DNA from 2 places in the Allobosea sp. 29B genome. Region 1 is predicted to be linked to the other one. Evidence: predicted binding sites of a transcription regulator. Region 1 holds the regulator's gene; the other holds the start of a gene.
What was found. The regulator HrcA, encoded in region 1, represses chaperone genes, less so after heat shock. The targets are predictions, from matches to a motif close to GTTAGCACTCNCNNNNNGNGAGTGCTAAC.
Positions count from the first base shown of each region.

Region 2: groES (co-chaperone GroES) is a predicted target of HrcA. The motif match lies at 2,244-2,272, and genes of this name have one in related genera.

Region 1 covers NZ_LR733817.1:2,194,594-2,198,633, forward strand. The annotation lists gene rdgB (RdgB/HAM1 family non-canonical purine NTP pyrophosphatase) at 1-315, opposite strand, end outside; gene rph (ribonuclease PH) at 320-1,036, opposite strand; gene hrcA (heat-inducible transcriptional repressor HrcA) at 1,184-2,266, shown strand; gene GV161_RS10750 (ankyrin repeat domain-containing protein) at 2,263-2,919, shown strand; gene GV161_RS10755 (cupin domain-containing protein) at 2,923-3,273, opposite strand; gene GV161_RS10760 (LysE family translocator) at 3,275-3,889, opposite strand; gene GV161_RS10765 (methyl-accepting chemotaxis protein) at 3,977-4,040, opposite strand, start outside.
Region 2 covers NZ_LR733817.1:3,913,006-3,917,045, reverse strand. The annotation lists gene GV161_RS19000 (AraC family transcriptional regulator) at 1-637, shown strand, start outside; gene GV161_RS18995 (DUF1801 domain-containing protein) at 644-1,063, opposite strand; gene GV161_RS18990 (PaaI family thioesterase) at 1,101-1,586, opposite strand; gene GV161_RS18985 (MarR family winged helix-turn-helix transcriptional regulator) at 1,663-2,118, opposite strand; gene groES (co-chaperone GroES) at 2,335-2,622, shown strand; gene groL (chaperonin GroEL) at 2,670-4,040, shown strand, end outside.

The DNA.
Region 1 (4,040 bases):
GGCCGGGGCGAAATCCTTGCCCGGCCCGGCCCAGTTTGCCGAGAACAGCCCGGGCGCACCGTCAAGCGCGTCGATGCAGACGCCGGAATCATCCGCCAGCGCCGGCAGGCCGGACGCATTGGCCGCCGCGACCGCCTTGATCGCGGCGTTCTCGGCGAACATGTGGCCATCCTCCACCGGCTCGGGCAGGCCAAGCTCGCCGGCCGAGACCAGCTCGACCCCATAGGGCGCCATCAGCTCGCGCATTTCGCGCAGCTTGCCCTGGTTGTGGGTCGCGATCACGACCTTGCCGGTGAGGAGGCGGTTGGTGGTCATGGCGTCAGGCCACCGCCGCCTTCTGCAGCGTGACCAGCTTGCCGATGCCGCCCTTGGCGAGCTTCAGCAGCGCCATCAGCTCGTCCTCGCTGAAGGGAGCGCCCTCGGCAGTGCCCTGCACCTCGACGAGGCCGCCCGCGCCGGTGATGACGAAATTGGCGTCGGTCTGCGCCCCGGAATCCTCGACATAGTCGAGATCGATCACGGGATTGCCGGCGACGATGCCGCAAGAGACGGCGGCGACATGATCCTTCAGCGGATTGGCGCCTTTCAGCATCCCGCGCCCTTCCATCCACTTCAGCGCATCGTGCAGCGCGACCCAGGCGCCGGTGATCGAGGCGGTGCGGGTGCCGCCATCGGCCTGCAGCACGTCGCAGTCGACGACGATCTGGCGCTCGCCGATCGCGGTCAGGTCGACCACGGCGCGCAAGCTGCGCCCGACCAGGCGCTGGATCTCCTGTGTCCGGCCCGAGGGCTTGCCGGAAGTGACCTCGCGGCGGGTGCGCTCATGGGTGGCGCGCGGCAGCATCGAATATTCGGCGGTGACCCAGCCCTTGCCGGTGCCGCGCAGCCACGGCGGCCCCTTTTCCTCGACGGTGGCGGCGCAGAGCACCTTGGTCTCACCGAAGGTGACCATGCACGAGCCTTCGGCATAGCGCACCACGCCGCGTTCCAGCGTGACCTTCCGCATCTCGTCGGCTGCGCGCTTCGAGGGTCTCATCGTGTCTTCCTGTCTTTTGGAGTCGGCGGCTTGTAGGCGCTTAACCGGAGTGCGGCAAGGCGAACGGGCCTCGGAGCCTCTTGGGACTTGATCCGTCTGCCCGCGAAGGGGACAATGGGCCATGGAATTGAGGTTGTTCGCCACGGAATGAGCGCCCATACGCGCCCTGAGATACCCGGCGGCCTGGTCGAGATCGACCAGCGCTCGCGCGAGATCTTTCGCCAGATCGTCGACGGTTACCTGACCACCGGCGAGCCGGTCGGCTCGCGCAACATCGCCCGGCTGCTGCCGATCGCGCTGTCGCCGGCGACGGTGCGCAATGTCATGACCGATCTGGAGACCGCCGGGCTGATCTACGCTCCGCACACCTCGGCCGGGCGGCTGCCGACCGAGCGCGGTCTGCGCTTCTTCGTCGACGGCATGATGGAGGTCGGCAATCTCACCTCGGACGAGCGCGGTCGCATCGAGGCGCAGATCAGGGCTGCCGCCAGCAACCGCTCGCTCGACCAGACGCTGACCGAGGCCTCGGCCTTACTGTCGGGCCTGTCGCGCGGCGCCGGCGTCGTCGTCACCACCAAGGCCAACGCCCGCCTGCGCCATATCGAGTTCGTCCGGCTCGATGCCGGCCGCGCGCTCGCCGTGCTCGTCGCCGATGACGGCACGGTCGAGAACCGCATCCTGGCGTTGCCGGCGGGCCTGCCGGCGTCGGCGCTGGTCGAGGCCGGCAACTTCCTCAACGCTCGCATCGTCGGCAAAACGCTCGACGAGCTTCGCCGCGAGATCGCCGACAGCCGCACCCTGATGGAGCGTGAGCTCGACGAATTGACCGCCCGGCTGGTCGAGACGGGCATCGCCACGAGTTCCGGCCCCTCCAGCGACCGGCATCTCATCGTGCGCGGCCAGGCCAATCTGCTCGAGGATCTGAAGGCACAGGAGGACCTGGAGCGCATCCGCCTGCTCTTCGCCGATCTGGAGACGCAGACCGAACTGATCGACCTGCTCTCGCGCGCCGAGGCGGGTGACGGCGTGCGCATCTTCATCGGCTCGGAGAACAACCTGTTCTCGATGTCGGGCTCCTCGATCATCGCCGCGCCCTTCCGCGATGGCGGCCAGCGCATCGTCGGCGTCGTCGGCATCATCGGCCCGACCCGGCTGAACTACGCCCGGATCGTGCCGATGGTCGATTACACCGCCAAGGTGGTCGGGCGCCTGCTCGACGGTGGCAGATGAGGCGGTGGCTGCGGGCCGGCGCGATCCTGGCGGGAGTGCTGCTGATGACCGGAGCGAGCGAAGCACAGACTGGCCTGCTCGAAGCCGCCGGCCGTGGCGATCTCGCCGCCGTGAACCGCCTGATCGCCGCCAAGGCGGATCTCGAACAGCGCGATGGCCAGCGTCAGACCCCGCTCCTGCTCGCCGTTGCCGGCAACCATGTCGCCGTCGCCAAGGCGCTGCTGGCGGCAGGTGCGAGCCCCAATGCCCAGGCGGTGAACCAGGACACGCCCTGGCTGCTCGCTGGCGCCAGCGGCCGCACCGAGATCATCGCGGCGATGCTGCCGCTCAAGCCGGACCTCACGATCCGCAACCGCTATGGCGGCAATGCGCTGATCCCGGCCTGCGAGCGCGCCCATGTCGAGACCGCCAAGCTGCTGCTGACATCAGGCATCGACGTGAACCACGTCAACAATCTCGGCTGGACCTGCCTTCTGGAGATCGTGATCCTCGGCGATGGCGGCCCGCGCCATCGAGAGGTGGCCAGGCTCGTGCTCGATGCCGGCGCCAACCCCAATCTTGCCGACAAGGATGGCGTCAGCCCACTCCAGCATGCCCGCAAGCGCGGCCAGAGCGAGGTTGCCACGCTGGTCGCGGCGGCCGGCGGGCGCTGAGCTTTATTCCAGCCAGTCGGTGATGAAGCGCTCGCTGGCGTGGATATCGATCGATTCCAGCGTCTCCGGCCCGAGGCTGCGGAACTTGTGCGGCACGCCGGCCGGCACGACCAGGATTTCGCCCGGTCCGGCCTCGATCTCCCGGTCGCCGATCGTGTAAAGCGCCCGCCCGGCGCGCACGATGAAGGTCTCCGGATAGGGATGGCTGTGCAGCCTTGGCCCCTTGCCGGGCTCGGCCCGAACGAAGATCAGCGAGACCTCGCCGCCGAAACGCTGGACTTCGCCATGCCATTCGTCGGGCGTCTCAGCCCAGTCCTCGCGGGCGATGACGCGCGGCGCGGGCTCGTCGGCCATCTCAGCCGCGCGCCGCAATCGCCGCCGCGGCGCCCGCCATCACACCGCCGGTGACACGGTTGATCCGGCGCATGGTCTTCGGGCTCGACACCAGCCGCCGCGCCCGGTCGGCCAGGAAAGCGTAGCCGAGCAGGGTGGTATTGATGATCAGCGTGGTCAGGGCGACGATCTCGGCGAAGGCCAACGGCGTGATCGCGTTGAGGTCGACGACCAGCGGCAGGATCGAGACGAAGAACACCATCACCTTGGGATTGCCGAGCGTCAGCGCGAGGCCGCCGAAAAACAGGCGCAGGCCTTCGCCACTCATCGGCGGCTGGTCCTCCAGGCTCTTCACCGGGGCGGTCCAGAGCTTCCAGGCGAGATAGATCAGATAGGCGCAGCCGGCATATTTGATGGCCAGGAACAGGCCGTGGAAGCTCTGCATCAGCACGGACAGGCCGAGGACCGAGAAGGTCAGCCAGACCAGGTCGCCGGCAGCGATGCCAAGCACGAAGGGCACCACCCGCCGGAACCCGGTCGAGAGCGAGCGCGCCACGATCGCGGCGATGCCCGGCCCCGGCGAGGCGACGGCCAGGAAGTAGACACCGGCGAAAACCAGAAGCCCGGCGAGATCCATCGAGCGTTGCTCCCTGATATCGGCTTGTAGCGGCCAGATTAGCAGCCTGCGCCGGATGTGTCCCATCGCCTTGCGTGATGGGAGAGATCAGCCGCTCTGGCGGATGCGTCCGCGCTTCTCGGCGCGCGCCTTGCCCATCGCGCCAAGGAAA
Region 2 (4,040 bases), 1.7 Mb from region 1:
GGCGCCAGGCTCGCTGCTGCTCGGCAATCGCGGCGCCTGCTTCGAATGCGGCCATGAGCATGCGGCCGGCGACCGCTGTCTCGCCTTCCAGTTCGAGCCGGCCTGGCTCGAAGGCATCGTCGCAGCCGTGCCGGGCGCACGGCAAATCGGTTTCGCACAGGCGCATCTGTCGGCCCTCGCGCCGCTCGCCGGTGTCGTCGCCGAAGCGGAAATCGCCGCGGACGAGCCCGAGCGGCTGGAGGAAACCGCGCTGCGCCTCGCCGGCGCCGTGGCGAGCGTGCTGTCAGGCGCAAAACCCGGGATCGCGACGCCGAGCGCCCGCGACCAGCGCCGGATCACGCGGGCGCTGCGCCATATCGAGGCGCATAGCGAAGACGCTCTCTCGATCGATGAACTGGCGTGGCAGGCGGCGATGAGCCCCTACCATTTCCTGCGCACCTTCAGGGCGCTGGTCGGGATGACGCCGCATCAATATGTGCTGCGCACCCGCCTGCACCGTGCAGCGCTGCTGCTGCGCCGGACCGATCAGCCGATCGCGGGCATCGCCTTCGATTGCGGCTTCGGCGATCTCTCGACCTTCAACCGCCGCTTCAAGCGGGTCATGAGCGCGAAGCCGAGCGACTATCGCGGCGCCTAAGCGGCGTCAGCGTTTCGCCCAGCGGTGATAGGTCAGCGCGAGTGCGATGCAATGCGCCAACGGCTCGGCCGGCGGCTCGCTCCCGACAGCGAAGATCAGCGCCCGGTTGCCGTCATAGCTGAACTGCTTGGCGTAGTGGCGCCGATAAGTCTCGATCAGGCTGGTCTGGCAGTGGACATAGAGCGCGTAATGCGTCGACGAGCCTTTCAGCGCGTCAGCCCGCACAGTCGTCCCGGTCCTCGGCCGCCTGGGCAGCCAGGCAGGCTCGCCCCATTTCAGCGTCTCCGTGAGCGGCCCTATGTCGGGACTTCCGGCGGCGACCTCGAGGATCATCTGGCGCAGGCGCAACAGGGACGGCCGCAGTGGCTCCGGCAGCGCTCGAAATCTCGCTTCGACGGCCGCGTCGGTAAATGGCGCAAATGTCACGAGCCGCTCCTGCCCACCGGCAGGTGCGGCGCTCCGATCAGCGCCCCGCTCCCGCCTTCGCACCGAAGATCATGCAGGTCTCCGTCCCATGCGCCAACAGCTTGCCTTGCGCGTCGATCAGCTTGCCCTCGCTGGTCGCGACCGAGCCGCCCCGATGGATCAGCTTGCCCTCGCAGCGCACCGGGCCGCTGGCAGGCATGACCGGGCGGACATAGTTCAGCTTCATCTCCAGCGTGGTGTAGCCCTCGCCGACCCGCAGCGTCGAATGCACGGCGCAGGCCATGGCGGAATCGAGGATCGTCGCGGTCCAGCCGCCATGGATCGTTCCCAGCGGATTGAAGAAGCGCGGCGAGGGCGTTCCGACGAAGACCACCCTGCCCTCCTCGACCTCGGCGATATCGAAATCCATGGCGTCGGCGAAGGGCGGGCCGGGATGGCGTCCCTCGACGATCCCGCGCAGGAAGGATGCGCCGTCCTCCGCCAGCAGGACATCACGGCTGACGACACCGACCTGGCGGGACATGACTGCGCTCCATCTCTATCGTGTAGATGCACGATAGAGATGGAATTGGATGGCGGTCAAGCCAGCCAGTGCGGGGTCAGCCGACTTCCCTCGCGGCCCGCCGGATGGTCCTGAGATTGTCGCGCGTCTCGCTCCAGCGCTCCTGGCCGAGCCCGCCCTCGATCCTGTCCTGCGCCGCGCGCCAATAAGGGATCGCCGCCTCGATCGCGGCGCGGCCCTTCTCGGTCACGGCATAGGTCAGCGCCCTGCCCTTGCAATCGACCGGCTCAATCAGCTTCTCGGCGGCGAGCAGTTGCAGGTTGCGCGTCAGTGACGTCCGCTCCAGCGCGAAACGGTCGGCGAGCTCGGTGACCGAGCGCCAAGCGCCGGTCGAGAGCGCCGAGAGCAGCACGAACTGGGTGATCTTCAGGCCGCTCGGCCGCATCGCCTCGTCATAGGCGCGGGTCACGGCCCGTGCGGTCATGCGCACATGCAGCACCACGCAGGAGCGGGCGATGTCGTCGAGCTTGAGGTCGGCTACCGGCGTCGTCATCTCGCCACGATAGCCGGTTTAACGTGCCGCCGCAGCAGCGCAGATGGCGGCCGGTCGTCGCGTTCACCTTTTGCGCAGCGCTTTCCTTGACTCCGGCAGACCCCGCGCCTATCTCCGCGACGTCGGTTAGCACTCACTTGCTGAGACTGCTAACAGACCCCTTTCACGGGCCGCTATCGAGTCCGTCCAGAATAAGACCGAGAGGAAGACAGAACCATGAAGTTCCGTCCGCTGCATGACCGCGTTGTGGTCCGTCGCCTTGATGGCGAAGAGAAGACCAAGGGTGGCATCATCATCCCCGATACCGCCAAGGAAAAGCCCCAGGAAGGCGAGATCGTCGCCGTCGGCCCTGGCGCCCGCGACGAAGCCGGCAAGCTGGTTGCGCTCGATGTCAAGAAGGGCGATCGCGTCCTCTTCGGCAAGTGGAGCGGCACCGAGGTCAAGATCGACGGCCAGGATCTCCTGATCATGAAGGAATCCGACATCATGGGCATCGTCGGCTGAGCAGCCAGACGCCCACCCGTCCGTAGAGTTCAATCAGGAGTAGTCTCATGGCTGCCAAAGAAGTTCGCTTTTCCACCGACGCCCGCGACAAGATGCTGCGCGGCGTGGACATCCTCGCCAATGCCGTAAAGGTCACGCTGGGTCCGAAGGGCCGCAACGTCGTGATCGAGAAGTCGTTCGGCGCCCCGCGCATCACCAAGGACGGCGTCACCGTCGCCAAGGAGATCGAGCTCGCCGACAAGTTCGAGAACATGGGCGCTCAGATGGTCCGCGAAGTCGCTTCGCGCCAGAACGACCATGCCGGCGACGGCACCACCACCGCCACCGTGCTCGCCCAGGCGATCGTCCGTGAAGGCGCCAAGTCGGTTGCGGCCGGCATGAACCCGATGGACCTGAAGCGCGGCATCGACCTGGCCGTCGAGGCCATCGTCGCCGACCTCAAGAAGAACTCCAAGAAGGTCACCTCGAACGCGGAAGTCGCGCAGGTCGGCACCATCTCGGCGAACGGCGACGAGTCGGTCGGCAAGATGATCTCGACCGCCATGCAGAAGGTCGGCAACGAGGGTGTCATCACCGTCGAGGAAGCCAAGACCGCCGAGACCGAGCTCGACGTCGTCGAGGGCATGCAGTTCGACCGTGGCTATCTCTCGCCCTACTTCATCACCAACGCCGAGAAGATGGTCGCCGAGCTCGAGGACCCCTACATCCTCATCTTCGAGAAGAAGCTGTCGTCGCTCCAGGCGATGCTGCCGATCCTCGAGGCAGTCGTGCAGACCGGCAAGCCGCTCCTGATCATCGCCGAGGACGTCGAGGGCGAGGCTCTCGCCACGCTCGTCGTCAACAAGCTCCGTGGCGGCCTGAAGGTCGCGGCCGTCAAGGCTCCGGGCTTCGGTGACCGCCGCAAGGCCATGCTCGAGGACATCTCGATCCTGACCGCCGGTCAGATGATCTCGGAAGACCTCGGCATCAAGCTCGAGACCGTGACGCTCAACATGCTCGGCCGCGCCAAGAAGGTGCGCATCGAGAAGGAGAACACCACGATCATCGACGGCGCCGGCAAGAAGAAGGACATCGAGGGCCGCGTTGCGCAGATCAAGGCGCAGATCGAGGAGACCACCTCGGACTACGACCGTGAGAAGCTCCAGGAGCGCCTGGCCAAGCTCGCCGGCGGCGTCGCGGTCATCCGCGTCGGCGGCGCGACCGAGGTCGAGGTCAAGGAGAAGAAGGACCGCGTCGACGATGCCCTGAACGCCACCCGCGCTGCGGTGGAGGAAGGCATCCTGCCGGGCGGCGGCGTCGCCCTCCTGCGTGCGCTGTCCTCGGTCAAGGGCATCAAGACCCAGAACGACGACCAGAAGACCGGCGTCGAGATCGTCCGCAAGGCGATCGCTGCTCCGGCCCGCCAGATCGTCGACAAC